Regions from separate parts of the Streptomyces sp. NPDC051776 genome, predicted to be linked through region 2. Evidence: riboswitches for the same ligand, from Rfam matches in the RefSeq annotation. Region 2 holds a riboswitch; each other region holds the start of a gene.
What was found. Region 2 has a riboswitch for cyclic di-AMP ahead of AB0M26_RS17590 (NlpC/P60 family protein). Riboswitches for the same ligand answer to the same signal wherever they lie in the genome.

Region 1 (7,116 bases), on a different contig from region 2:
ATCTGGTCGGAGTCGGCGACCAGGGCGACCTGTTCGAGGAATTCGGCGAGGGTGCCCGGGTTCTCCTCGGTGCGCTCCTGTTCGAACTCCAGCGCCACGGCGGCGAGTTCCTGGAGGTTCTCGATCCGTGTCTCGTCCTGGGGATCGGTGGACGCCTGGAGTTCGGCCAGATAGCCGGTGCGCTCCAGGACGGCTTCCAGGATCGTCGCGGGGCCGGCGCCGGACTCGGTGATCGTCCGCAGCTCTTCCATCAGGGTGTTGAACCGCTTGACGGCGTTGGCCGAGCGCGCGGCCATGCCGTATGCCTCGTCCACCCGCCGCAGCGCCTGGGCGAAGGAGATCTTCTGGCGCAGCGCGAGCGCCTCGATCATCGCCTCCGCGCGCTCGCCGATGCCGCGCTTGGGGACGTTGAGGATCCGGCGCAGCGGCACGGTGTCCTCGGGGTTGGCGAGCACCCGCAGATAGGCGAGGACGTCGCGGACCTCTCGGCGCTCGTAGAAGCGGACGCCGCCGACGACCTTGTACGGCAGGCCGACCCGGATGAAGATCTCCTCGAAGACACGGGACTGGGCGTTGGTGCGGTAGAAGACGGCGACGTCCCCCGCCTTGGCCTCGCCCTCGTCCGTCAGACGGTCTATCTCGTCGGCGACGAACTGCGCCTCGTCGTGCTCGGTGTCGGCGACATAGCCGGTGATGGCCGAACCGGCCCCGGCCTCCGTCCAGAGGTTCTTGGGGCGGCGGTCGGCGTTGCGCTCGATGACCGCGTTCGCGGCGGACAGGATCGTCTGCGTGGAGCGGTAGTTCTGCTCCAGCAGGATGGTCGTGGCGTCGGGGTAGTCCTCTTCGAACTGGAGGATGTTGCGGATCGTGGCGCCGCGGAAGGCGTAGATCGACTGGTCTGCGTCGCCGACGACGCACAGCTCGCCCACGCCGTCCTCGGGCGCGGTCTCCTCGGTGCCCACCAGCTCGCGCACCAGCATGTACTGCGCGTGGTTGGTGTCCTGGTACTCGTCCACCAGCACATGACGGAAGCGCCGCCGGTAGTGCTCGGCGACATCGGGGAACGCCTGGAGCAGATGGACGGTGGTCATGATGATGTCGTCGAAGTCCAGCGCGTTGGCCTCGCGCAGTCGCGACTGGTACAGCGTGTATGCCTCGGCGAGGGTCTTCTCGAAGTGGTCGGAGGCCTGACCCGCGAAGTCCTCCTCGTCGATGAGCTCGTTCTTGAGGTTGGAGATCTTCGCGCTGAAGGACTTCGGCGGATAGCGCTTCGGGTCGAGGTCCAGGTCGCGGCTGACCAGCGACATCAGGCGCTTGGAGTCGGCCACGTCGTAGATCGAGAAGCTGGAGGTGAAGCCGAGCTTCTTGCTCTCGCGGCGGAGGATGCGGACGCATGCGCTGTGGAAGGTGGACACCCACATCGCCTTGGCGCGCGGGCCGACGAGTTGCTCCACGCGCTCCTTCATCTCGCCCGCGGCCTTGTTGGTGAAGGTGATCGCGAGGATCTGGCCCGGGTGCACCCGCCGGGCCCCCAGCAGATATGCGATGCGGTGGGTGAGCACCCGGGTCTTGCCCGAGCCGGCCCCGGCGACGATGAGCAGCGGGGAGCCGCTGTGGACGACGGCCGAACGCTGCTGCTCGTTCAGCCCCTCGAGCAGCGCTTCGGGGTCCACGACGGGGCGGTGCGCGCCGTTGCGGTAGTACCGCTCGCGGGCCTCCTCCTCCGCGGAGGCGTCGAAGCGCCCGCCGAAGAGATCGGCGGGGATCTCCTCGGCTCCCCCCTCCTCGGGCGGCGGGGGCGGGTGCTCCTCACCGTGGCGTCCGGGGTGTCCCGTGTGGGCGGAGGGGCCCGGACCGCGGTGCTGGAGACCCGCCAGGAAGTTGTCGTCAAAGAGGCTGCTCATCGCTCCCCGAGTCTAGGCCGCCCGACCGACAGCCCACGCCGGTTCCCGGTCCTCGGACGTACGAGGGCCCGATCCGGTTCCAAACGATCGCGCTCCGGATTGGTCACGAAAAGGTTTCGGGCATATCGAACATCAGCCTTCACAGGTGCCCCAGACGTTGGCTACCGTGCTCGCTCAGGCGGCCCGAAACCCCCGTCGACGACCCGCGTCGGCACGGGCAGCCTCCGCTGAATCCGGCGCTGCCCGGCGGATGTCCGACCGACGTTCCCGCGGTATCCGGAGCCGGGGACCCACACGTCCCACCGGGGTGAATCGGCCCGCGCACGTGCATTTGCAGTCCGTCGGCGCGGAGCCGTAGGGCAGCCTTCCGTCCGCCCGAACCCGACAGCTAACCCGGTAAGCGGTCAACGGAAGGAGACGCGCGCCTTGGCGTCGCACCGCAAACTGCGGACACGTGGCCTTGCGTCACCCGGCTCGGGCCGGGCGGCGGTGGGGCTGACGACCGCGGCTCTCGCAGGGGTCAGCCTGCTGTCACAGAGTGCGCAGGCCGCTCCGGGCGAGCCGAAGCAGAGCATTGAGGAAGTCCAGAAGAAGGTGGACGAGCTCTACCGGCAGGCCGGCAGCGCCACGCAGAAGTACAACCAGGCCCAGGAGCGCACCGACCAGCAGCGCTCCAGAGTCGACCGGCTGCTCGACGACGTCGCCGAGCGCACGGAGAAGCTGAACGAGGCGCGGCGGCTGCTCGGCAGCTTCGCGGCCACCCAGTACCGCAACGGCGGCATGGCCCCCACGGCCACGATGCTGCTCGCGGACGACCCGCAGAGCTACTTCGACCAGGACCACCTGATGTCCCGTATGACCGGGCGGCAGAAGCAGGCGGTCGACGACTTCCAAACCCAGCAGCGGGCCGCGGCGAAGAAGCGGGCCGAGGCCACGGAGAGCCTGGCGGGCCTGGCCGAATCGCAGAAGCAGCTCCGCACCACCAAGGAGTCGGTGCAGCGCAAGCTCGCGGACGCGCGTGAGCTGCTGTCGAAGCTGACGGCCGAGGAGAAGGCCCGGCTGGCGGCGATCGAGCGAAGAAAGAAGGCCGAGGCCCAGCGCAAGGCGGAGGAACTGGCCCGGCAGCAGGCCGAGAAGCGGCGCCAGGAGGAGGCCGAGCAGGGCTCGGATTCGTCCGAGAGCTCCGGCTCCTACGCGGTCAAGGCCGAGAAGGCGGTCGCCTTCGCGCGTGCGCAGATAGGCAAGCCGTACGTGTGGGGGGCGACGGGTCCGAATTCCTTCGACTGCTCGGGACTGACCCAGGGCGCCTGGAAGGCCGCCGGGGTCTCGCTGCCGCGCACCACCTGGGACCAGGTGAAGGTCGGCCAGCGCGTGGCGACCGAGGATCTGCAGCGGGGGGACCTCGTCTTCTTCTACGACGACATCAGCCACGTCGGCATCTACATCGGCGACGGGCAGATGATCCACGCGCCGAAGCCGGGTGCGAACGTCCGCACCGAGGCCATCACGTACATGCCGATCTACGGCAGCGTCCGGCCCGCGTGACAAGCCGCCCGTGCCCTCCGGCCGGTGCTCTCGCCAAGCGGGGCACCCGTCGGAGGGCCGGGACCAATCCGGCGCTGGAGGGCGGCCCGGGGCGGGGAGGGCGCGCGGCTGCGCGTCAGGTCCAGAGAACGGCGATGAAGATGTTGGCCAGGGTGAGCAGGCCGACGGCTCCGAAGGCCCCCTTCTCGACGTTCTCCTCGTCCCGCTTCACATAGACCAGACCGAGGATGACGACCAGGACGGCGAGCTTCACGCCGATCTTGACGTTGTTGACCGCCTGGTCGTCGGCCTGGTTCAGCCCCACCAGCACGACTCCGGTGACGAGCATGGTCAGCGCTCCGTGCAGCATGCCGGAACTGAAGCGCTGGGTCCCCTCGCCCATCGCCTTCATCTGGTACAGGAAGCCGCCGAGCAGGGCCGCGATGCCGATGATGTGCAGGCCGACGAAGACATTGATGGCTATGTCCATGCGCGGAGCCTAGCCGGGTCCATAGCAGCCGCTCCCGCTCGGGTGAGCCCCAATTGCCGCTTCGGTCATGCCCGTAGCGTGAACGGCCATAGGCGGCGGAAATCACCCGGACCGTACGATCACTGCCGTACCGAAACGTTTCAGTCCCGGTCATCCCGGCTCACTGCCGCGACGAGGCGGATTAGCGTCCTCCCCCTAGGTGCCCGTGCGGCGCCCCGGAACGGCCCCTTCCGCAAGGCCACCGGAGAGTCAGGGGAAGGAAGTGACGGCCGCCGTGGCCTCGCACAGGAAGCCCAGGCAGCGATCGTTCATCGGCTCGCTCACGGGCGGCACCGCCGCCCGTACGGCCGCGACGTTCGCGCTCGCGGGCGCGGCGGGCTCAGTCGCCCTCGACGGAGCGGCCCAGGCGGACCCGGCCCCGGCCCAGGTGAAGGAGAAGGTCGACCGGCTCCACCACGAGGCCGAGTTCGCCACCGAGAAGTACAACGGCGCGATGGAGAAGACCCGCGCGGCGCAGCGGTCCCTGGACCGCCTCCGCGACGAGGCGGCCCGCAGGACCGAGAAACTGAGCGCCTCGCGCAACGCCCTCGGCTCGATCGCCACGTCCCAGTACCGCTCCGGGGGCATCGACCCGGCGGTTCAGCTCGCGCTCTCCTCCTCCCCCGACGACTATCTCGACCGCGCTTCCGCAGTCGAGCGGGCCGGGAGCCGCCAGGCCACGGCCGTCGCGGGCATCCAGCGGCAGCTCCGTGCCATCGAGCAGGTACGGCGCGAGGCCTCGGGGAAGCTGGCCGAACTCGAGGACCACCAAGCCGCGTTGCTGGGACACAAGCGCACCGTCCACCGCAAACTCCGTGATGCCGAGCGGCTGCTGGACCGGCTGACCGAGGCGCAGCGGGCCGAGATCCTCGGCCGGGACGGCCACGCCGCGGACGGCCTCGCCACCACGGGCCGCGCAGGCCGCGCCTTCCCCCGCGGCCCGGTCCGTGCGCCCAACGCCCGCGCCGCCCAAGCCGTCGCGTACGCGCAGAGCGCTCTGGGCAAGCCGTACGTCTGGGGCGCCACAGGTCCGAGCGGCTTCGACTGCTCGGGCCTCACACAGGCCGCCTGGCGCGCCGCCGGGGTGGCCCTGCCGCGCACCACCTACACCCAGATCAACGCCGGCCGACGCGTCCCGCGGGCCCAACTCGCCCCCGGCGACCTGGTCTTCTTCTACTCCGGCGTCAGTCATGTCGGGCTCTACATCGGCGGCGACCGCATGATCCACGCCCCCCGCCCCGGGGCTCCGGTGCGGGTGGCACCCATCGACCAGATGCCGTTCGCGGGCGCGACGCGCCCGGCCTAGCACCGCCGTCGGGAGATCACCGCGGGGCGTCGCCCGATCGGTCCGCCCGCGCTACGGGGAGATCGACAACGCGCAATTGACCCGCAATTCAGCCGTTGTTGCCCTCAACTCGCCCGGAAGTAAAAGCAGTTGGCATCAAGAGACACCTGTGAAAAACATTCGGCGGCACGGGCGTGCGCGGGTGGAACAAATTTCCACGGCAGCTCGTCTTCGTATAGTCGCATGTCTTACCGAATGCCTCGTCCTGGTGAATTCACGCCTCCCGTTGACCCGGGGGTCTGCTTAGCGTGAAAGTACGACCCACTCTCGGAGGCGGGGGCAGTCAATGAGCCCTGCTCCCCCGCCAGTTGGAGGCAATTCGCCATGCAGTCCTCGGCACAGAGCCAACTCGCATTTCCCTTCCCCCCGATTCCGGGGTTCCCGTTTCCCCCGCTCCCGCCCTTCCCCGGGCTGCCCAACGTGCCCCTCCTCCTGGGCGTCGTACCTGCCCAGGGAGGGGCAGGGAACGTCGTCTTCCTGTTCGGCTTCGGCCTGAACAGCCCGACCTCGGTCACCTTCGGTGGGGTCCCCGCCACCTCGGTCACCCCGATCATCCCCGGCATCCTGCTCAGCGCGGTGGTGCCCGCGGGCGTGACTCCCGGCACGGTGCCGGTCGTGGTCAACACCGCTAGCGGCCCCAGCAACTCCTTCCCGTTCCTCTACACCGTCTCTCCCCCGACGCCGCCCATCGCGCTGACCATCGTTCCGTCAACCGGACCCACCGCCGGCGGGACCCCGTTCACCATCTTCGGGGCCAACCTGACGGGTGCGACGGTCGACATCGGCGGCAACGCGGCAACCAGCATCGTCGTCAACCCTTCGGGAACGCAGCTGACCGGCGTGACCCCAGCCGGTGCCGCGGGCAACCAGCCCGTCGTGGTCACCGGCCCGGGTGGCAGCGCCACGGTCCCCGGCGGCTTCACCTACACTGCACCGCCGGCTCCGCCCGCCCCCGCCGCCATCACGCCGACCACTCTGGCCGCCTCGGGCGGTACGACCTTCGTCATCACCGGAACCAACCTCAACGGTGCGACGGTCGACATCGGCGGCAACGCGGCCACCGTCCTGTTCATCGACCCCAGCGGAACCACTGTGGTCGGCCTCGCTCCGCCCGGCGCGCTCGGCCCCGCAACCGTTACGGTCACCACTCCGGGTGGCAACGCCACGGTTACCGGGGGCGTCACCTACGCGTGATCGCACCCCGTCAAGTCCAGCGCCCCGGCCGGGACCGGCACCGCAGCGTGCCGTGCCCGCCGGGGCACCGGCATGCGCCGGGGCCGTTCCTACGGGAGCTGCTGCCGCGCCGCGAACGCGACGAACTCCGCCCAGGCGGCGGGCGTGAAGGCCAGCTGCGGGCCGGTCCTGTCCTTGGAGTCCCGGACGTGCACTGTGCCGGGGCAGGCCGCCACCTCGAGGCACGCGCCGCCTTCGGAGTCGCTGTGGCTGGACTTACGCCAGGAGATGGCGACCTCGACGCAAGCGCCACCCTGGTCGTCGCTGTAGCTGGACTTGAACCACTTCAGCTCGTCGCTCATAGCTCCTCCGCCAACTTGCCGATGAACCGGGCTGACTCCTCAGCACTCAGAGCCTGCATGCGGATCATGCCATGCCGTTGTGTGAGCGCACTTACCCTGGCGGGGTCCGAGTGAAGAGCACCCGTTTCTTGGCCCTCGACGTAGGCATAGTGTTCGTGCTCCGCAGTCTCCAGCAGCACGAGAGGCCCACTCAATGCGGGATAGGCGCTGCGTCCTGCTGGAAGGACTTGGATGCACACATTGCGCAACTCCCTGGCTCTCAGCAAATGGCGCAACTGT
Region 2 (7,116 bases):
GGTGGTTGTAGCCGTGGATCGCCGACCACCACGAGGCCATGCCGTCGACGAGTTCGGTGTGGCCCTCCGCCGGTTCGGCCAGCCGCAGTCGTACGCCCGACGCCGACGCGATGACGAGCGGCTCCTGACGCCCGGGCATCGGACCGTACGGGTGCCACACGTGCTGCCGGTCGAGGGCGAGCACCTCGCCGGTGGTCAGCGTCCGGGGGGCGGGCACGTTCGCAGGCACCGCGTCCGCACCCCCCGACGGCGCCGCTCCCGCGAGGCGGTCAGGCATTGGGGGCGAGGTCAGTGCCCGCGCCACGACGGCGCACCGTCACCAGGTCCGTACGGGCCGCTCCGGCCGCTGCCGCGGGTGCCGGCTCTGGTGCATGCCCGGATGCCGACTCTGGTGCGTGCCCGGGCGCCTGCTCGGGCGTCTCCGTCCCGCCACTGTCGCCGCACGGCCCGCAGCCGCCGCCTCCGCCGTGCGAACCGCATCCGCCACCGACCGCCGCCAGGGATTCGGCCAGAGCCTCCGCCCGGTGCCGGGGAAGCGTGGTCGTACCAGCGCCCTCCACCTCGAAGCCCGCGTCCGCGATCATCTCGAGATCGGCCTTGCCCGCCTGGCCCTCACTCGTCAGATAGTCGCCGAGGAAGATCGAGTTGACGAGGTGCAGTGCCAGCGGCTGGAGCGAGCGCAGGTGCACTTCGCGCCCGCCCGCGAGCCGTACCTCGACGTCCGGGCAGACGAACCGGACCATCGCCAGGATGCGCAGCGCCCTCTGCGGGGTGAGGTTCCACTCCTTCGCCAGCGGCGTGCCGTCGAAGGGGATGAGGAAGTTCACCGGCACCGAGTCCGGGTCCAGCTCGCGCAGCGAGAAGACCACGTCCACCAGGTCCTCGTCCGTCTCGCCCATGCCGGCGATGAGCCCGGAGCAGGCGGACAGCCCGGCGGCCTGGGCCTGCTGCACGGTCGAGACGCGGTCCGCGTAGGTGTGGGTGGTCGTGATGTCCCCGTATGTGGCTTCAGAGGTGTTGAGGTTGTGGTTGTACGCGTCGGCGCCCGCCTCGCGCAGCCGGCCGGCCTGCCCCTCGGAGAGCAGTCCCAGACATGCGCACACCTCGATGCCCTCGTTCTGCTCCTTGATGGCCTCGATGGTCTTCGAGACCCGGTCCACGTCACGGTCGGTCGGACCGCGTCCGCTGGCGACCAGGCATACGCGCTTGGCGCCGCCCGCGACACCTGCGCCCGCGGCGGCCGCCGCCTCGTCCGGCTTCAGCCATGTGTACTTGAGGATCTCGGCCTTCGAGCCGAGCCGCTGGGAACAGTACGAGCAGTCCTCCGGGCACAGACCGGACTTGAGGTTGACGAGGTAGTTGAGCTTCACCCGCCGCCCGAACCACTGGCGGCGCACCTTCCCGGCGGCCGCCACCACATCGAGCAGGTCGTCGTCCGACGTGGCCAGTACGGCCAGGGCCTCGTCCCGGGTGGGCAGCTCGCGTCGCAGCCCCTTGTCCACCAGCGTGTTCAGCAGCTCCATGGCGCTGATCCTCGCCTACGGCACGGCTCCCGGCCAAGGAGGGACCGCACAACAGGCCCCGAATGAGGTGTGTGTATCGCCACACCATGACCAGCGCGTCCGCCCATTACGGTTTGGGGCGCAGCCCAATTCCGGGACCGCCCGGGCTCCTGTGACCGACGCGAGGGACGGCCGATGCCCCACGACCCGTTCGACTGGATCGACGAGCAGGCGCAGGCGCGCCGCCGTGCCGGGCTCGTACGCGCCCTGCGCCCGCGCGCCGCCGACTCGCCGCTTCTCGACCTGGCGAGCAACGACTATCTGGGCCTCTCCCGCCACCCCGAGGTCACCAGCGCCGCCGCCCATGCCGCCCGGCGGTGGGGGGCGGGCTCCACCGGCTCGCGTCTGGTCACCGGCAGCACCGAACTCCACGCCGAGCTGGAGAGCGAGCTGGCGGCCTTCTGCGGATTCGAGGCCGCACTCGTCCTGTCCTCGGGCTACGCCGCCAACCTCGCCGCCGTCACCGCGCTGAGCGGCCGGGACACGCTCGTCGTCTCCGACGCGGCGAACCACGCCTCGCTCATCGACGGCTGCCGGCTCTCCCGCGCCGAGACCGCCGTCGTCCCGCACTCCGATCCGGGGGCGGTGGCCAAGTCCCTGGACGGTCACGACGGGAGGGCCCTGGCCGTCACCGATTCGGTCTTCTCCGTCGACGGCGACGCCGCACCACTGCGGGAACTGGCCGCCGCCTGCCGAACGGGCGGCGCGGCGCTGCTCGTCGACGACGCCCACGGGCTGGGCGTGCTGGGCGAGGGCGGGCGAGGCGCGCTGCACGCGGCCGGACTTGCGGGCGCGCCGGACGTCGTCACCACGGTCACGCTGTCGAAGTCCCTGGGAAGCCAGGGCGGAGCCGTCCTCGGGCCGGCGCGTGTCATCGAGCATCTGGTGAACACGGCCAGGACCTTCATCTTCGACACCGGGCTCGCCCCGGCCGCGGCGGGCGCCGCACTCGCGAGCCTGCGGATGCTGGCCCGCGAGCCGGAGCGTGCGACGCGGGCCCGCGAGGTCGCCTCCGAGCTGTACCGCCTGCTCACGGGGGCGGGGCTGGCCGCTGCCCGGCCGGACGCGTCCGTGGTCTCCGTACGGGCTCCCTCTCCCGACGCGGCGGTCCGCTGGGCCGCCGACTGCCGGGCCGCCGGGCTGGTGGTGGGCTGCTTCCGCCCCCCGTCCGTGCCCGACGGCATCTCGCGGCTGCGGCTGACCGCCCGCGCCGACCTCACCGACGGTCAGATCGCGGACGCGGTCGCGGTGATCACCGCGGCGGCACCGGCGGCCTGAGGGATCGTGCCGGAGCTGGGCACCGGCCCGTTGCGGGGGTCGTCAACTCAGGCCGCCGAACCGCCCCACGCGCACGTCCCGTAAGAACAACTCCCAGGCGGCGGGGGAGAAGAGGAGCGCGGGCCCCGCGGTGTCCTTCGAATCGCGCACGGCCACCCGGAGGCCGGACCGGCCGGAGCCGTCGGCGGATCCGGTGGGGACGGCTGTGCCGACGACGGCAGTCTCCACGCAGTTGTTCATGCCGGTGCTGTGGCTGCTGCGCCGCCAACTCAGGCCCGGCAGGCGGTCAGTGGAGGGTGGACAGGGGGTGTGGGGGACGGGGTGTTCGTGGGGGGTGGGCATTGCGCCTCCTCAGGGAATCGCCGATCGCGGCGATGAAGGCCAACGATTCGTCACACGGGAGGGCGCGCCCCCTCAGCGTGTCGAATGCCTCGCTGTACGCCCTGAGATCCTCATTCCGTTCGAGGTAGAGACTACTTGTCAAATGGTCAAGTACGACCACATCTAGATCATCGCTGAGCGGGAATGAGAAAATAACGAAAGGGCCGGTGACTCCGATGTGCATGCCGTGGGCGAACGGCAGGACCTGGACCCGGACTTGGGGCAGCGATCCGACCGTGACCAGATGTTCGAGCTGCTCGGCCATCACTTCGGGAGACTCGACCTCCCGCCGCAACACCGCCTCGTCCAGCACCGCGTGGAGCTCCAGCGGGGGGTTCGCCCGCAGAACGTCCTGCCGAGCGATCCGTACGTCCACCAGCTCGTCGATGCGCCGCGCAGGCAGCGCCCCGAGCGCGGCCCGCGTCACCGCGCGGGCGTAGCGGGCCGTCTGCAGCAGTCCCGGCACCACCAGCGTCTCCAGCGTTCTGGCGCGTACGGCCTCCGCCTCCAGACTGATGAAGTCCCGGTAGGCGGACGGCAGAAGCTCGCGATAGGCGTGCCACCACGCCCGCTGACCGCCGTTGGCGTCGGAGTTCGCGAGAGCCACGAGCAGCGACCGCAGTTCGGGGTCGGTCACCCCGTACACATCGAGCAGCCGGGTCACGTCCTCGGCCTTGACACCGCTGCGCCCGGTCTCGATCCGGCTCACCTTCGACTGGTGCCACCCGGCGAGGCGACCGGCTTCGCCGCTGGTCAGACCGGCGATGTCGCGCTGGCGCCGCAGCTCCTCGCCGAGCTTGCGGCGGCGCACCGCGGGACCGTACTGCATGGGGCTCCCCCGCTCCTCCAAGCGCCGCTGTCGGGCGGCAGCGTGCACCCGCCCGTGCGTCAGTGTGAGCCCAAATGCGGGTTTCCGGCGCAGAGTTCACCGCATCGAGCGACAGATATGTGCACATCCCGGTGGATCGCACCCCGCACCGGGCGCATCGGTGGCAGTCTGGCCGAAGGAGTCGTCGGAGGGCGGCTCCGGCGTCGTTTCCGTATGCGTACAACGCGTCGGACCACGGCCTCGGCGGGAAAGGGACCGCGTCCGCGATGGCAGACCATCATGAAGCATCCATCACCTACCCGAGCGACCCTGCCTCCGTCACGGCGGCCCGCCGGTATGTCAGCGCCGTGCTCGCGGAGTGGGGTCTGCCGGAGAGCGCGGAGTGCGCCGACACCGTACGGCTCATCGTGTCCGAACTCGCCACCAACGCCGTGGTCCACACGCTCGGCCTTTCGCCCACCTTCACCGTGGACATCCAGCTCGACCGCGACGAGCAGCTGCGCATCGGTGTCACGGACAGTCACCCGCGAAGACCGAGGCGGCTGCCCGCCGCCGTCCAGCAGGACAACGGCCGGGGGATGGTGATCATCCGAAGCCTCACGGCCGAGTCCGGTGGCAAGCTCTCGGTCACGCCGACGGCTGAGGGCGGCAAGACCGTCTGGATCGCCCTCCCCTGGCCGGTCCCGGCTCCGTGACCGACGGCCGTACGTGCCTGTGCGTGTGATCGACGCCGTGCGCGACCGGCTCCTGGGTGCGCTGGCTCCGAGCCTCTTCGGCCCGTGATCCGCCCGGCTCCGTGATCCGCCCGGCTCGGGGCGTCCCCGGCTCCGGGGCGTCCTCGGCTCCGTGATCCGCCCGGCTCCGGCGGTGACAGCGGCCCGTGCCGAACGGTGCCCGTGTGCGACCGGTCCGCAAGCGCCCGCCCGGGCCGCGGCCCGGGCACGTACAGGGCCGCGTGCCCGGGCAGCCGCCCGATGACCGGGCTCCCGCCGAACGTTCCGTCCGCCGGGCTCGTGTGAGGGAGTCTCAGTCCACCCGGCCGTAGGCGACGTCGTTCGACCAGATCGGATCGACCCTCACCACCGAACCGGCCTTGGGGGAGTGCACGACCTTCCCGTCGCCCGCGTAGATGCCCACGTGGTAGACGCCGCGACCGGCACCGAAGAAGACGAGATCGCCGGGGCGCCGGCCGGCTGCCGCAACGCGGCGGGTCGAGTTGTACTGGGCCGAGGCGGTCCGGGGCAGCTGCTTGCCCACGGATTTGTACGCGTAGACGGTCAGGCCCGAACAGTCGAAGCTCTCCGGGCCCGAGGCACCGTAGCGGTAGGGAGCGCCGCGCTTGGAGTTGGCGATCCGGAGGGCCCGGGACCCGAGGTGCTGCGCGTGGCCCGGCTTGGCGGGCTTCTCGGCCTTGGGAGCCTTGGGGCGGTCAGCGGCCGGCTTCCCGTCCCTCGCGGGCCGGTCCGGCTTCGCGTGCTTCGCGGGGCGGTCCGGCTTCGCCGCTTCCTTCTCGGGCGGGTGGTACTGAGTCTGCGGCGCGCTCGGCCGGCCCGGTTCCGCGGAGGGGCGTGCACCCTCCAGTCCGATGCCGGGCGTACCCGGCAGGGATTCCGGTGGTCTACCGGCGGCAGGTCCGCTGAAGGACGGCTCGTCCTCCATGAACTCGAACTGATCGCCGTCGGGCATCCGCTGATCGAATCCGGACGCTTGCGCCCCGAGCATTCCGCTCTGGATCTGGGACGAGTCCGGGCCGGGCGGCGGCACTGCGTACGCCTTCGTGGCGGACCCCGGCGTGAGAAGCGCGCCGCCGACGGCTGCCAGGGTGAGCGCCGATGCGGCGCCGGCCCGGCCGAGGAGGGACGGGACTTGTGCATGCGCGGTCATGCGCACCCCTTCGTCAGCCGCCTGTGAAGGGTGACCTGTCGGGTTCGGGCAGGCGAAGAATGCCCGGCCGCCGAAGCGGCTTCACCCCAAGGAGCGGCCGGTCTCCCGGCGCCCCGGACTGCTCGGGTCCTCCACTCCTGCCGATCCACTGGTGTCGACCGGACGTCCGTGCGGCGGCAGGATTCGGCGTCCGCGCGGACCGCCCCACCGCCGTGGCAGGGGCTTGTCGTCTAACGGATCGTCACGCAACAACCGGCAGATTTCCGATCGAAACGACCTCTTGTTGCCTTAGTCACATTTGACGCATTTAGCCGTCGGAAGGGTTTCCTCGTCGCCGTATCCGACACATCGGCAGGCTCCGTACCAGCGGGAGAGCGGTGTGGGGCGCGTCTCACCCCGTGGTCCGATCGCAAGTCGATCAATGTCATGCGGGACCTGACGGTCCGTCGATCGGGCGAACACGTTCGGCCGTACCGAGCCCCCCGGTCCGGGCGACGGGTCGTCAACTCTCCCCTGCCGGAGGGAGGGTGACCCGGGCCGCCCGCCGCTCGCCGTCAAGCACCCGCAGTGCGCGCGCCAGCGTCGTCGCGTGGATCGAACTCTCCCCCCGCTCATGCATCAGGGTCAGGGCGTCCCGCAGCGCGGCCGCTCTGCCCACCAGGGCCTGGGCGGCGCGCAGCCCGCCGTACGTGTCGGAGGAGCGGGCCGGGTTGATGCGGCCCACGAGGTCGAGCACCTCCAGGAAACGGTCCACCAGATCGCTCTCGGCGTGCGTGAGGGCCGGCAGGGGTGGCAGTTCGGGCGGCAGCACGCCGTTCACCTCCCGCCGGACAGGAGGCCGGGCGCCTTCCTGCGGTTCTCCACGATGCGGTCGGCGAGCCCGTACGCCACGGCCGCTTCCGCGTCGAAGACGGTGTCCCGCTCGATGTCGGCGGTGATCCGCTCAGCCGGCTGCCCGGTGTGCCGTACGAGCAACTCCTCCAGCATCGCTCGTAGGCGCAGCATCTCCGCTGCCTGGATCTCCAGGTCCCTCACCTGCCCCTCGACGGGTTCCGGCAGCCGGGGCTGCTGAATGATCACGCGGGAGCCGGGGAGCATCAGGCGCTTCCCCGGGGTTCCGGCGGCCAGCAGCACCGCGGCCGACGAGGCGGCCTGGCCCAGGCACACGGTTTCGATGTCGCA
Region 3 (7,116 bases), on a different contig from region 2:
GGTCTGCCGGTTCGAGGCCGAGGTCCGCGGTCAGACCCGGTACGCCTTGGCCCGCGGCCACGGCCGGCAGCAGATCGGCGAGCGACCCCGTGCCGTAGGCCGGCAGCGGGGCGCTGCGCGGATCGAGGAGCGCGGGCTCGTGCCGGCCGGAGTCTGCGGTGGCGGGCTGGATCATCAGCGACCGGTCGAGGGGGCCACGGTGGCCTCGGAGAGCGCCTGCGCGAAGGCGAGGGTCTGCCGGACGGAGTCGGGGCCGTCACCCGCTTCACTGACGCGGAGTGACAGGTCGTCAGCCGTGGAGGAACCGGTGTAGCCGTGGTCCGCCTCGCAGTTGGGGTCGCCGCAGGCCGCGGGCTCGAGGTCGAGGCGGTTGACGGCGCCCCAGCCGATGGTGAGGACGACCTCGCGTGGGAGCGTGCCCGGTGTGTACGACTCGGGGTTGGCGACCACCCGGCTGACCACGACCGAGGAGATCCGCTCCAGCTTCACGGACTCCGTGGAGGTCGTGGCGTAGGGGGACGGGGACGAGCCGTCGGCCGCCTGTTCGTCGGTGTGGCTGACGATGAAGCGGGTGCCCGTGAGGACGAGCACGGTGACGTGACGGCGGACCTCGTTCGCGTCGAAGGTCGTCTCCTGGTGGACCAGGTAGGACGCGACCGGCTCACCGCCCACGGCGGCCTCCACCGCCTCGGCCACGAGGGCCGGGTAGTAGCCGCTGCGCTCGATGGCCGCGCGCAGACCCTGGGTCGTCGTACCGGTCTTCGCCATGCCGCCCATCCTACGGGGCCCGCGGCCCCTCGAAACTCCCCATCGGCATCGACCCGCGGCGGTTCCCGGCCGGACCGGTGCGCGCGGCGCTCAGTACGCCGGGAGGCGGCGGGGCCCCGGGTCCGCCGGAGCGGGGCTTGGGGCCAGGCGCACCGAGGCGCCGAGGACGGTGAGCCCCTGCGGGGCCACGACGACCGGCTCCAGCTCGACATGGACGACCTCGGGATGGTCGTCCACGAGGCGCGAGACACGCAGCAGCAGTTCCTCCAGGGCGCCGGTGTCGACCGGTTGCGAGCCGCGCCAGCCGAAGAGGAGCGGCGCGGTCCTGATGGAGCGGATCAGTTCGGCCGCGTCACGGTCCGTGACGGGGATGAGCCGGTGCGCGGTGTCACCGAGCAGTTCGGACGGGGCACCGGCCAGCCCGAAGGAGAGGACCGCGCCGGCCGCGGGATCGATCGCGGCCCGTACGACGGTGTCCACGCCCCGCGGCGCCATGGCCTGCACGACGGGCCGCAGCTCGTCGGCCTTGCCGAGGTGCTCGGTGAACTCCTGGTGGGCGCGGCGCAGCTCGGACTCGCTCGTGAGGTCGAGGCGGACGCCGCCGAGGTCCGCGCGGTGGCGGAGGTGGGGTGCGGTCGTCTTGAGGGCGACGGGATAGCCGAGCAGCTCCGCGGCGCGAGCGGCCTGGTCCGCGTCGGGTGCGGGGAGCGTGGGCCGTACGGCGATGCCGTAGCGGGCGAGCAGGCGCGCCGTGGCGTCGGGACCGAGCGGGCTGGTGCGGGGTACGGGCCCGCTCCCCGGCTCGTCGGCGGCCCGGGTGTCGCCGTTCCCCGCGGCGTCGAGCAGGCCCTCGATGTCCGCGCCGGCGGCCGCCTCCTCGATGTCCTCGTACTCCGGCACCCGCCCCGGTTCCGCGGCCTGCCGGCGCCACTGCGCGTAACGGACGGCCTCGGCCAAGGCGCGTACGGCGCGCTCGGCGGCGGGGTAGACGGGGATTCCGGTGGCGGCGAGGGCCTCGGTGAGGCCCTCGATCTCCAGATGGACGACGGTCACCGGCTTGGCGGCGCCGCTGTGGTCCACCGCCTCTCGCAACGCGGCGGCCAGCGCACGGGCCTCCGCCGCGCGGTCGGGCTCCGGCGACGTGTCGTCACCGACCCAGGGGATCGCGTTCACCACGACGGCGTCGCAGAGGTCGTCGGCCAGCGCGGCGGCGAGCGCGGCGCGGTAGGTCTCGGGGGTGGCGGCGGTCGTGAGGTCCCGGGGGCGCAGCGGGCGCAGGCGTTCGGTCAGCGCAGCGTCGTAGGTGAGCAGTCCGAGGGATTCGGAGTTGCCGAGGATGGCCACGCGCGGGCCGTCGGGCAGCGGCTGGCCGGCGAGCAGCAGCCCCGCGTCGGCGAGCTCGGTGACGGTGCCGACGCGGATCACCCCGGCCCGGCGCAGGAGCGCGGACACCGTGGCGTCGGGGATACGGGTGGTGGGGACGGTGTGCCCGGTCGGGGCGCTGCCGGTGTGCCGGGCACCCTTGACCACCACGACGGGCTTGACGGCTGCGGTGCGGCGGGCGAGGCGGGTGAACTTCCGCGGGTTGCCGATGGATTCGAGGTACATGAGCACGACGTCGGTGTCGGGGTCGTCGTGCCAGTACTGCAGAAAGTCGTTGCCGGAGACGTCCGCGCGGTTGCCCGCGGAGACGAAGCTGGACAGGCCGATCCGTCCGGCGCCGCGCCGGTGGAGCCCGGAGAGCAGCGCGATGCCGATGGCGCCGGATTGCGTGAAGAGCCCGAGCCGGCCGGGAACCGGAAGCTCGGGCGAGAGCGAGGCGTTGAGCCGTACGTCCGGTGCGGTGTTGAGGAGGCCGAAGGCGTTCGGCCCGATGATCCGCATGCCGAACGAGCGGGCCTGCCGGACGAGTTCGCGCTGGAGCTCGCGTCCTCCGGGGCCGCTCTCCGCATAGCCGGAAGCCAGCACCACCAGCCCCTGGACCCCGTGCTCGCCGCAGTCGGCGACGACGGCGGGGACGGCCTGCGCCGGTACGGCCACGACCGCGAGGTCGACCGGCTCGTCGATCTCGTGCACGAAGCGGCGGGCGGGGACCCCGGATTCGCCGAGTTCGGGGGCGCGCAGCGTGGTCTCGCCGTCGGGGAACGCGTGGTTGACGGCGTGGATGCGCCCGGTGAAGCCCCCCTCGACCAGATTGCGCAGCACCTGGCGGCCCACACCGCCGGGACGGCGGCTGGTGCCGATGACGGCGACCGAGCGCGGGGCGAGCAGCCGCTTGACGGAGCGGGCCTCGGCACGCTGCTCGCGGCCGCGCTGGACGGCCAGGGACCGGTCGGTGGGTTCGAGATCGAACTCCAGGCGCACCACCCCGTCCTCGAAGCTGCGCTGCTGGGTGTACCCGGCGTCCGTGAACACCTTGATCATCTTGGTGTTGGCGGGCAGCACTTCGGCGGCGAAGCGGCGGATGCCGCGCTCGCGGGCGACCGCGGCGATGTGTTCGAGAAGGGCCGAGGCGACGCCTCTGCCCTGGTGCGCGTCCTGGACGAGGAAGGCGACCTCGGCCTCGTCGGCGACATCGGGCGCGGTCGCGAAGCGTCCGCCCGAGGGGGTGGTGGGCGACGGGTGGGAAGAGGCGGGCCGGCCGTCGGCGTCGATGCGGTCGTAGCGCACGGTGGCGATGAATTCTCCGCCGACGATGGCCGCCAGGCCGACCCGGTCGACGTAGTCGTGGTGCGTGAAGCGGTGGACGTCGCGATCGGAGAGCCGGGGGTACGGTGCGAAGAAGCGGTAGTACTTCGACTCGTCCGAGACCTGCTCGTAGAAGCTGACCAGCCGCTGAGCGTCGTCGGGGGTGATGGGCCGGATCTGCGCGGTGCCCCCGTCGCGCAGCACGACGTCTGCTTCCCAGTGGGCCGGGTAGGCGTGTTCCGGCGTCGTCCCCATGGGGCCAGCGTACGGGCGAGGGCCGGAGCGGGGCACTCCGCGGGCCATGAGAGACTGTGCGAGAGCTGGTCTAGACAACGCCGTCGGATTTCCTGACACGACCGGAAGGGCAACACCATGGTTGAGCGCCGCGTCACCGTCGGCTGGGCCGAGGGACTGCATGCCCGGCCCGCTTCGATCTTCGTCCGAGCGGCGACGGCGGCGGGTGTTCCCGTGACGATCGCCAAGGCCGACGGCAACCCGGTCAACGCCGCCTCGATGCTGGCGGTGCTGGGGCTCGGCGCGAAGGGTGGCGACGAGATCGTGCTCGCTTCCGACGCCGACGGCGCCGACGTCCCGCTCGACCGCCTGGCGAAGCTCGTCTCCGAAGGGCTGGAGGAGCTTCCGGAGACCGTCTGAACGGCGCCGCCCGGAACCTCCCCGGAAATACGAGCGCGTTCGAGGGCCCACCGGTACGGAAAACCGCGGCGGACCAATTCGGTCACCGCCGTTCTTTCTTCTGCTTCTTACTCTCCCGCCGCCTGTTTCCGAATTCCGCGCAGAATTTCCCGCATTCTGTATACGGCAGTCCTGTTAATTCCGTGCGCCCATGGTGTTGACACCATGTTTCGAAGAACTCACACGGACCGGGCGGCGCATGCGGTGGATCGCGAGCGAGCGCTCGGTGTGCACCGCCATGAGGGAACGGGCGCGGTCCGCGTCGCCCCGTGCCACCGCGTCCGTGATCGCCGCGTGCTCTCCCCAGGAGTCCGCGGCACCCACCGGCGCGGGCGCGTACATCCACGCGATCTTGCGGCGGACCTGGGTGAGCAGCGCCGCGAGACTGGGGCTGCCCGAGGCCTGGGCAAGCGTCTCGTGGAACCAGCCGCCAAGGGACCGCAGATCCGCCACCTGCCCGCCCTGCGCCCGCTCCTGACCGAGCCGTACCAGGCCGCGCAACACCTTGAGATGGGCTTCCGTACGCCGCTGTGCGGCACGGGCGGCGCCCAGCGGCTCCAGCAGCGCGTGGATGTCCAGCAGATCGGCGGCCTCCTGTTCGGAGGGCTCGGCGACGCATGCCCCTGCGTGTCTGCGGGTGGTCACGAACCCCTCGGATTCCAGGGTGCGCAGGGCCTCGCGGACGGGGACGCGGGAGACGCCGTAGCGCCGGGCGAGGACCTCCTCGGTCAGCCTGCTGCCGGGGGGATGGACACCGGAGACGATGTCGTCACGGATCGCCTGGCACACCGCGCGCGCCGGAATGCGACCGGCCTCCGGACCCCCGCCGTTCACACCCGATCCCGCATGGCCGGACCTCCGCTGCAATTCCCGGGAAACACGTTCGACCGCGTTCATTCAAGAACTGTATGCCACGGTGGAGGAATTTCTATCGGGCGGGCCCGGACATGGATATCTTTTGGCCTTCGGACGGCCCCTTCCCTCCTGCCGCCTGCGGGCGCGGCAGGAGGGAAACCCGTCAGCGGCTCACAGACTCACTCCGTGCGAGCGGAGATAGGCCACCGGATCGATGTCGGAGCCGTAGTCGGGGGATGTACGGGCCTCGAAGTGCAGGTGCGGGCCGGTGGTGTTCCCGGTGCTGCCCGAGAGGCCGATCTTCGCGCCCGGGGCGACGCTGTCGCCGACGGAGACGTGGATCGCGGAGAGGTGGCCGTACTGCGTGTACGTGCCGTCCTTCATCTTGATCACGACGTTGTTGCCGTAGCTGCCGCCCCAGCCGGCCTCGACGACGGTGCCCGCGCCCACCGAGCGCACGGTCGTCCCCGACGAGGCGTGGAAGTCGACGCCGGTGTGGCTGCCGGAGGACCAGGCGCCGCCCGAGGCTCCGTACGAGGTGGAGATGTAGCTGTTCTCGACGGGCGGGACGAACGCGTTGAGACGCTTGCGCTCGGCCTCGCGCGCCGCGCGCTTCTTCGCGGCCTTCACCTCGGCCGCCCGCTTCTTCGCGGCGGCCTCGGCCTTGGCACGGGCCGCGGCGACATCGGCCGCGGCCTGCTGCGCCTCGGCCTGGGCGTCGACGGTGCGGGCGAGGGAGTCGTCGATGACGATTGCCTGGCGCAGACCGGTCTGTTCGGCCTCGGGCACCTTGCCGGGCGACGCGGCGGACGCGGGGCCGGCGGCCAGCGAGGTCACGATCCCGGTGGTGGCGAGGGTGGCGATGCCCGCAAGGTTCGCGCCGGAACGGGCGAGGCGACTGGGGCGGCGGTGACGGTGCTTCCCGGTAACTCGGGTGAACGACGCCATGCGGCGGCGGTGCTCCTTTCCTTCCTTCTCGCCTACCGGGTTAGCTGACGGGTTCGGAGCAGGAAGGTCTCCTACGGGCCCCTCAACGGGAGGCGCCCGATTCACCCCAGGGGACTGCGTGCGCCCTCCCGCGCCGGTGCGGCGCGCGGCGGGCAGGGTGGGTCCCCGGCTCCCCTGGCTCGCGCCGTACGGGGACTCGGCGATGACTGCCCGGAGCCGCGGGTGCGGCACGTGTACCGGCCGGACAGCCGGACCGACGCTAAACGGGACAACTGTCAATCGCCAAAGAAATCAGGGTCTTTGTAGCCGACACCACAAAGGAAACGGCAGACTCAATAACAAACCGGACATACAGCAGTACCCCGGAGTCACAATGGACTCCGGGGTACCGGTGCCGTACGTCGGGGGACGCCGTAGGGCCTGACGGCACGTCAGCCGTCTCCTCCGGCGTCGCGATGTCAGCCGCTGACCACCTTCACCTCGCCGATGCCCAGGGCCCGCACGGGCTCCTCGATGGCGGAGGCGTCACCGACGAGGATCGTCACCAGGCGGTCCGACGGGAAGGCGCTGACGGCCGCCGCGGTCGCCTCGACCGTACCGGTGTCGGCGAGCTGGGCGTACAACTGCGCCTGGTAGTCGTCCGGGAGGTGCTGCTCGACCTGATCGGCGAAGGTGCCGGCGACAGCCGCCGCCGTCTCGTACTTGAGCGGGGCGACACCGACGAGGTTCTGCACGGCGGTGTCCCGCTCCGCGTCCGTCAGGCCCTCCGCGGCGAGAGTGCGCAGCACCTTCCAGGTGTCCTCCAGCGCCGGGCCGGTCGAGGCGGTGTCCACCGAGCCGCTGATGGCCAGCAGCGAGGTGCCCGTGCCGTCGGGCGCCGAGCGCAGCACCTGGCCGAACGCCCGCACGCCGTAGGTGTAACCCTTTTCCTCGCGCAGCACCCGGTCGAGCCGGGAGGTGAGCGTACCGCCGAGGCAGTAGACACCGATGACCTGCGCGGGCCACACACGGTCGTGCCGGTCGGATCCGATGCGGCCGATCAGGAGCTGGGTCTGCACCGCGCCGGGGCGGTCCACGATGACGACCCGGCCGGTGTCGTCGGCGGTCGCCGGGGAGGCGGGCCGAGGCGCGGCGGTGTTGCCGGTCCAGGCGCCGAGGGTGTCC
Region 4 (7,116 bases), on a different contig from region 2:
GGGATCGGGCCCCTGGTCGTCGGGGTCGTCGTGGTGATCCTGCTGGTCGGAGCGGTGATGCTCGGCCTGCGGGTGCGTTCCCGCGAGCCGGCTCCGCCCAAGGATCCGCAGCCGCGGGGCGGCGCGTGGGGCACGCACGAGGAGCACGAGTCGGGGGCCCCGCCCACCAACCACGGGCCGGGCCACCAGGACCTCGCGCGCCCGCGCACGGACTTCCACGAGCGCCGCAGGCCTCACGACGTCCCGCACAACGGGGTGCGCCACATGCCGTACGAGTTCGACAACACCCCCTCCGAGTCGGCCGCGGACGAAGGCGAGCCCGAAGGGCGCAGGTGGGACCGCGGAGGCAGTGGCCATGGCACGGGCTGACGCCGCCCCGGGCCCCGCCGGACGCGGTAGCCGGGCACTACTCGGGAACCGCGGGCGAGCGGGACGTCACAGTGCCCGGACGTTGACGGGGCGTCACCGGCCTCGGAAGACTGCCCGGCATGGTGATCACCGGACAGCGCAGCGGATACGGCAGGAAGCGCATGCTCGAAGCGGCAGGAGGAGCCGTGTCACGGCTGGCACGGCCGGATGGGCACGGGCGTGGCGCACTCGCCGCGTTCGGGGCGCTGGCAGTCGCCGACGTGGCCGCCGTGGCCCGCAATCCGCGCGGACTGCGCAGGGCCGCGAAGCCTCTGCTGATGCCCGCGCTCGCGGGGCACGTACTGCGCCGCCGCAACGACGCGTCCGAACCCGTTCCCAAGGCGCTGGTCGCCGGGCTCGCCTTTGCGGCGGCGGGCGACACCGCGCTCCTTTTCGACAAGCACGAATCCGCCTTCTTTCTCGGCATGGCGGCTTTCCTCGGCACACAGGTCAGCTACACCGCCGGCTACTCCCGGCTCGGTGCGCTCCGGGGCGTCGTCAGGAAGCCGCTGCCGGCACTCGGCTGCCTGGCCGGCTGGGCTGCGATCAACGCGGTGCTGGCCCCCTCATTGGACGCGCGGCTCCGTCTGCCCGTCGCCGGGTACAGCCTCGCGCTGACCGTCATGGGCGCCGCCGCGCTCGGGGTGGGAGGCAAGGTCGCCGCGGGGGCCGGTTGCTTCCTCGCGTCGGACCTGCTGATCGGCCTTCAGGCCGCGGGTTACGAGCTGCCCTCACGGCAGGCCCACGAGGTCCTCGTCATGGCGGGCTACCTCCTCGGCCAGTACCTGATCACGTCGGGGTGGCTGGAGCACACGGATTCGCGGCGCGCCGTCACGGCGTAGCCCGGCCGTACCGCCGCGCTCCGGGCCGGGCCTCCCGGCGGAGGGCGGCTCGTAAATCCGGACCGCAAACAGGCCGGTGGCCTCCCGCGTCGTCGCGGGAGGCCACCGGTTTCCGGTGCAGGAGGTGGTGGGCGGGGAGGGAGGGCCGAGCCGTGGCTCACCACCTGCGCGGAGTCTCTGGTCAGTGGTGCTTCTTCTTGTCCCACTTCTTGTGGTGCTTCTTCTCGTGCTTCTTGCCGTGCTTCTTGCCGTGCTTGTGGTGCTTCGTCTTGGCCTCGTGCACCTCTGCGTTGATGCAGGTGTGGCCCCAGGTGGCGTTGAGTTCGCCGTCGCCATCGATGGTGTTCCCGCAAAAGTTGATCGGGGCGTGGATCGGGATCTGGAGCACGTTGCCGGAGATGTAGCCCGAGGAGCCGGCGGCCAGACCCTTGGCCTCGCTGTCGGCAGCGGCGGTGCCGGCGCCACCGGCCACCACGGCGCCCGCGGCGGCCGTGACCGCAATCGTCCTGATCATCCGTGACATCTGCTGCCTCTCCTCTGCAGAAGGAACCATCCACCTCCGTAGCGGAGTTGGCATCCGCGACAACGCGGGGGCTGCGGCGGGTCACGCGCCGTTACGCCGAATGGGGCCATCGGGCCCGCGGGCCGACCGCCTCGCGACGGGGGCCATCGGGACCACGGACCGACCGCCTCGCGAGGGGGCCATCGGGCTCTCGGACCGACCGCCCGGCGCCGGGGACCATCGGGCCCGCCGACCGCCCGCCCGGGCGCCGGGATACGGCCCGCGGGCGCCGGGATACGGTCGTGACGTGCACGAGGAGAACCGCGCCCCGACCTCGCCCGACCTCTTCACCTGGGAGTTCGCTGCCGACCCCTACCCCGCGTACGCCTGGCTGCGCGAGCACTCCCCGGTGCACTGGACCCGGCTGCCCAGCGGGGTGAGCGCATGGCTCGTCACCCGGTACGCGGACGCCAAGCAGGCCCTGGCCGACCCCCGGCTGTCGAAGAACCCCGCCCGCCATCAGGAGCGTTCGTCCACCGAGGCGCCGGCGGGCACAGCGGGCAGGTCGGCGCACGCCAAGGGCAAGGTCGGCATTCCCGGCGAGCGCAGCGCAGAGCTGATGACCCATCTGCTCAACATCGACCCGCCCGACCACACCCGTCTGCGGCGGCTCGTCTCCAAGGCGTTCACACCGCGCCGCGTCGCCGAATTCGGCCCACGGGTCCAGGAGTTGACCGACCGGCTCATCGATGTCTTCGCGAAACGGGGTGAAGCCGACCTCATTCATGAATTCGCTTTTCCGCTTCCCATCTACGCGATCTGCGACATGCTGGGCGTCCCGGCGGAGGATCAGGACGACTTCCGCGACTGGGCGGGGATGATGATCCGGCACGGGGGAGGTCCGCGCGGCGGGGTGGCCCGTTCGGTGAAGAAAATGCGCTGGTACCTCGCCGAGTTGATCCACCGCAAGCGCGCCGACCTCGGCGACGACCTCATCTCGGGCCTGATCCGAGCAAGCGACCACGGCGAGCACCTCACCGAGGGAGAGGCCGCGGCGATGGCGTTCATCCTGCTCTTCGCCGGTTTCGAGACGACGGTCAATCTCATCGGAAACGGCACGTACGCACTGCTGCGCAACTCCGGTCAGCGGGAACTGCTCAATCGGGCCCTCGTAGGGGGCGACGAGGCACTGCTCGCGAGCGCCGTCGAGGAACTGCTGCGCTACGACGGTCCGGTGGAGATCGCCACCTGGCGGTTCGCGACCGAGCCTGTCGTCATCGGCGGGCAGCGCGTCGCCACCGGAGACCCCGTCCTCGTCGTCCTCGCCGCCGCCGACCGGGATCCCGCCCGCTTCACCGACCCGGACACGCTCGACCTCGCCCGCCGCGACAACCAGCACCTCGGCTACGGACACGGAATTCACTACTGTTTGGGTGCTCCGCTCGCCCGGCTGGAGGCGCAGACCGCACTCGCCACGCTTTTCCGGCGTCTTCCCGACGTGCGACTCGCGGCGGAACCTACCGATTTGCGATGGCGCGGAGGGCTCATCATGCGTGGATTGCGCACGCTTCCGGTGGAGTTCATCCCCTCCCAAAACTGAGTCGGTTTCAACTATGTGATCTTCGCGTGATCTCCACTACATCGACTTGTGACGGCGGTTCGGCCTCGCTACTTTCATGCCGCACTCCGCTTCACCGTCGCTCGAAAGGCTCCGCATGCGTTCCGCGACCGGCCGGCACCGCCGTCCTCGTCAAGCCCCGGCCATCTTCGTCACGGCTGGCGTGACGGGTTCGGCGATCGCCCTGCCGCTGCTGGCGGCGGGCGGTGCGCAGGCCGCGGACACCGAGACCTGGGACCGGGTCGCTCAGTGCGAGAGCGGCGGTCTGTGGAGCGCCGACACGGGCAATGGCTACTTCGGCGGGCTGCAGGTCACCCAGGACACCTGGGAGGAGTTCGGCGGCCGCGACTACGCGCCACGGGCCGACCTCGCCAGCCGTTCCCAGCAGATAGCCGTCGCCGAGAAGATCCTCGCCGCCAAGGGGCCCCAGGCGTGGCCGCAGTGCGCGCTCGACGCCGGCCTCACCGACGACGGCGAGGCCCCTGACATCGACCCCGGCATCGATCTGTCGCGGCCGATCGGGACCCTGCTGCCCGGCGAGTCCCCCGTGGCCGGCCCGGATTCCGCCGAGCCCGGGACCTCGGGGTCCGATCCGCGCGACCAGGACACGGAGGACCGTACGGGGTACGGCGCGCCGTCCGGGGGTTACGAGCAGGAGCCCGGCGGCTCCGAATCGGCCGCTCCCTCCGGCGGTTCCGTCACCGGCAAGCACCGCGGCGCTCCCGCGGACGAGGAAGCCGGGAGTGGCACGGACCGCGGAACGGGCGAGGGTGAGGGGCGCGAGAGCGGCCGTCACGCCTCCCGCGGCGACTCCGCCCGCGCGGGACAGAGGGGCGACTACACCGTCCGACCGGGTGACAGTCTGTCGGAAATCGCCGAAAAGCACTCGCTCGCGGGTGGTTGGCCCGCGTTGTACGAGGCCAACGAGTCCGTGGTCGGCAGCGACCCGGACCTTATTCTCCCTGGTCAGAAGCTTGATCTCAGGGGATCGAAGGGCTAGTTCGCGCACCTGTGCCCCAGTGTGCGGCGACTGAGAGAAGCATCTCATCGGCCCAACGCGCCTATTGCGCCCGCCTGATGCGCCCGCACCTGTCCCGACCTGCACGGATAAGGGCAACAGAGGGAAAATCAGGGCCTCCTGGTGCTGGATGTCGGTTTTTGAACCGGTGGGACTTGTGTGCTTACCGTCGAACCGCTCGCCACACGGCGGGCGCCGCCGACCATCACGCCGAATCCTGCCGGTGGCCGGAGGACAGTCGACGCGCGAGCGCCGGAGGCAGGAGCGGGGGACCCAAGGTAAGTGCCGGACGGACCGCGACAGAGGACCGGACGGCTAGGGGTGAAGACCCGGTGCGCGAGCACCGGGCCGGGCCGCTCACAGCCCGAACCCGACAGCTCACCTCGCAGGCGTCGGTGAGGAGATGTTCATGCTGCTTTCCGGCAACAAGGGCACCCGGGGCGCGCACCGCCGCCCATCCACCATGGCCCGTATCGCAGCCCTCGCCGGTGTCGCCGGCACCGCGGTCGCCGTACCGCTCTTCGGCGCCGACTCGGCGAACGCGGCCTCCGTCGGAACCTGGGAGAAGGTCGCCCAGTGCGAGTCCGGCGGCAACTGGCACATCAACACCGGCAACGGCTACTACGGCGGGCTGCAGTTCTCGGCGTCGAGCTGGTCCGCCGCGGGTGGTCACCGGTACGCACGCCGCGCCGACCTGGCCACCAAGGACCAGCAGATCGCCACCGCCGAGAGGTTGCTCGACCTGCAGGGGCCCGGTGCCTGGTCCTGCGCAGGCGCCGGCGGCCTGACCACAGGCGGCGCGGATGCCGGCGTGGACACCGCCCGCTCCTCCGCAGGGGGTGCCGAGGCGCGCGCCGACCGCAGCGATCGCGGAGGCCCGGCCGGTACGCCCGTCAAGAAGGGCGACGGCGCGTACGAGGTCAAGCCCGGTGACACCCTCGGCTCGATCGCCGAGGCAGAAGGCGTCGAGGGCGGCTGGAAGAAGCTCTACGAGCTGAACAAGGACACCGTCGAGCGGGCCGATCTGATCCTTCCCGGCCAGCGTCTCCACCTGAGCTGACCCGGTGACCGGCCCGGCCCGCCCAGGGTCGGCCGGGCCGGCCGGGACCGCAGGCGGATCCACGGCCCCCAAAGATCCCCTTTACGGGCCTTTGGGGGCCTTTTCGTCTCGGGGGGCGGGCAGAGAACGGCCGAGGATCCGAGGGCGGTTAGGCTCATGCCGCAGAGACGGACTCACCGAGTCCTCGAGCGACGGGCTCACCGAGTCCCGCGTCCCAGCGTCAGATCCCAGAAGGAGATGCTCGTGCCGTCCATCGACGTCGTCGTAGCCCGCGAGATCCTCGACTCGCGAGGCAACCCCACGGTCGAGGTCGAGGTCGGCCTCGACGACGGCAGCACCGGTCGTGCCGCCGTTCCCTCCGGTGCCTCCACCGGAGCGTTCGAGGCCCTCGAGCTCCGCGACGGTGACAAGAGCCGCTACGGCGGCAAGGGCGTGGAGAAGGCCGTGCTCGCCGTCATCGAGCAGATCGGCCCGGAGCTGGTCGGCTACGACGCCACCGAGCAGCGGCTGATCGACCAGGCGATGTTCGACCTGGATGCCACCCCGGACAAGTCCTCCCTCGGCGCCAACGCGATCCTCGGTGTCTCCCTGGCCGTTGCGCACGCCGCCTCCGAGGCCTCCGACCTGCCGCTCTTCCGCTACCTCGGCGGGCCGAACGCGCACCTGCTGCCGGTCCCGATGATGAACATCCTCAACGGCGGCTCGCACGCCGACTCCAACGTGGACATCCAGGAGTTCATGATCGCGCCCATCGGCGCCGAGTCCTTCTCCGAGGCGCTGCGCTGGGGCGCCGAGATCTACCACACCCTGAAGTCCGTGCTGAAGGAGCGGGGCCTGTCCACGGGCCTCGGCGATGAGGGCGGCTTCGCCCCGAACCTGGACTCCAACCGCGAGGCACTGGACCTGATCGTCGAGGCGATCAAGAAGGCCGGGTACCAGCCCGGTCAGGACATCGCCCTCGCTCTGGACGTCGCCGCCACCGAGTTCTACAAGGACGGCGTGTACGAGTTCGAGGGCAAGACCCGTACCGCCGCCGAGATGACCTCCTACTACTCCGAACTGGTCGACGCGTACCCGCTGGTCTCCATCGAGGACCCGCTGAACGAGGAGGACTGGGACGGCTGGAAGACCATCACCGAGCAGCTCGGTGACAAGGTCCAGCTCGTCGGCGACGACCTGTTCGTCACCAACCCCGAGCGCCTCGCCCGCGGTATCGAGAACAACACCGCCAACGCGCTGCTGGTCAAGGTCAACCAGATCGGTTCGCTGACCGAGACCCTCGACGCCGTCGAGCTCGCCCAGCGCAACGGCTTCAAGTGCATGATGTCCCACCGCTCCGGCGAGACCGAGGACGTCACCATCGCCGACCTGGCCGTCGCCACCAACTGCGGCCAGATCAAGACCGGCGCCCCGGCCCGCTCCGAGCGCGTCGCCAAGTACAACCAGCTCCTGCGCATCGAGGAGATCCTCGACGACGCCGCGGTCTACGCCGGCCGCAGCGCCTTCCCGCGCTTCAAGGGCTGACCGCGCACGAGCACCGGTCCCGAGGGCGGTACGAAGCCCGCGGGCCGGTTGCTCCGGCCTTCGTCCGTCCCCGGCTGCGGTCCCGTACCGTGGCCGGGGACGTCCGTATCCGACAGCAGGGAGGCGACGTGGGCGCGGACCGGG

Region 1: another riboswitch for cyclic di-AMP. It lies ahead of AB0M26_RS11530 (NlpC/P60 family protein); the one in region 2 lies ahead of AB0M26_RS17590 (NlpC/P60 family protein).
Region 3: another riboswitch for cyclic di-AMP. It lies ahead of AB0M26_RS09785 (M23 family metallopeptidase); the one in region 2 lies ahead of AB0M26_RS17590 (NlpC/P60 family protein).
Region 4: another riboswitch for cyclic di-AMP. It lies ahead of AB0M26_RS01650 (transglycosylase family protein); the one in region 2 lies ahead of AB0M26_RS17590 (NlpC/P60 family protein).

What each region holds. Positions count from the first base shown of each region.
Region 1 is NZ_JBFAYQ010000011.1:21,038-28,153, forward strand. Features, by position in the region: gene pcrA (DNA helicase PcrA) at 1-1,904, opposite strand, end outside; cyclic di-AMP (ydaO/yuaA leader) riboswitch at 2,163-2,323, shown strand; gene AB0M26_RS11530 (NlpC/P60 family protein) at 2,331-3,449, shown strand; gene AB0M26_RS11535 (hypothetical protein) at 3,565-3,918, opposite strand; gene AB0M26_RS11540 (C40 family peptidase) at 4,193-5,263, shown strand; gene AB0M26_RS11545 (IPT/TIG domain-containing protein) at 5,723-6,496, shown strand; gene AB0M26_RS11550 (DUF397 domain-containing protein) at 6,586-6,837, opposite strand; partial or broken gene AB0M26_RS11555 (DUF5753 domain-containing protein) at 6,834-7,116, opposite strand, start outside.
Region 2 is NZ_JBFAYQ010000020.1:84,505-91,620, reverse strand. Features, by position in the region: gene AB0M26_RS17625 (adenosylmethionine--8-amino-7-oxononanoate transaminase) at 1-277, opposite strand, end outside; gene bioB (biotin synthase BioB) at 270-1,523, opposite strand; gene AB0M26_RS17615 (8-amino-7-oxononanoate synthase) at 1,698-2,840, shown strand; gene AB0M26_RS17610 (DUF397 domain-containing protein) at 2,883-3,182, opposite strand; gene AB0M26_RS17605 (helix-turn-helix transcriptional regulator) at 3,127-4,050, opposite strand; gene AB0M26_RS17600 (ATP-binding protein) at 4,317-4,745, shown strand; partial or broken gene AB0M26_RS17595 (NlpC/P60 family protein) at 5,077-5,418, opposite strand; partial or broken gene AB0M26_RS17590 (NlpC/P60 family protein) at 5,815-5,934, opposite strand; cyclic di-AMP (ydaO/yuaA leader) riboswitch at 5,937-6,133, opposite strand; gene AB0M26_RS17585 (hypothetical protein) at 6,437-6,745, opposite strand; gene AB0M26_RS17580 (ATP-dependent Clp protease proteolytic subunit) at 6,751-7,116, opposite strand, start outside.
Region 3 is NZ_JBFAYQ010000009.1:25-7,140, reverse strand. Features, by position in the region: gene AB0M26_RS09810 (nucleotide pyrophosphatase/phosphodiesterase family protein) at 1-175, opposite strand, end outside; gene AB0M26_RS09805 (DUF5998 family protein) at 175-768, opposite strand; gene AB0M26_RS09800 (GNAT family N-acetyltransferase) at 859-3,711, opposite strand; gene AB0M26_RS09795 (HPr family phosphocarrier protein) at 3,829-4,110, shown strand; gene AB0M26_RS09790 (GntR family transcriptional regulator) at 4,285-5,046, opposite strand; gene AB0M26_RS09785 (M23 family metallopeptidase) at 5,176-5,952, opposite strand; cyclic di-AMP (ydaO/yuaA leader) riboswitch at 5,968-6,164, opposite strand; partial or broken gene AB0M26_RS09780 (insulinase family protein) at 6,411-7,116, opposite strand, start outside.
Region 4 is NZ_JBFAYQ010000001.1:367,427-374,542, forward strand. Features, by position in the region: gene AB0M26_RS01625 (DUF6479 family protein) at 1-369, shown strand, start outside; gene AB0M26_RS01630 (lysoplasmalogenase) at 489-1,250, shown strand; gene AB0M26_RS01635 (chaplin) at 1,432-1,773, opposite strand; gene AB0M26_RS01640 (cytochrome P450) at 2,060-3,352, shown strand; gene AB0M26_RS01645 (transglycosylase family protein) at 3,468-4,370, shown strand; cyclic di-AMP (ydaO/yuaA leader) riboswitch at 4,587-4,795, shown strand; gene AB0M26_RS01650 (transglycosylase family protein) at 4,798-5,448, shown strand; gene eno (phosphopyruvate hydratase) at 5,686-6,972, shown strand; gene AB0M26_RS01660 (septum formation initiator family protein) at 7,101-7,116, shown strand, end outside.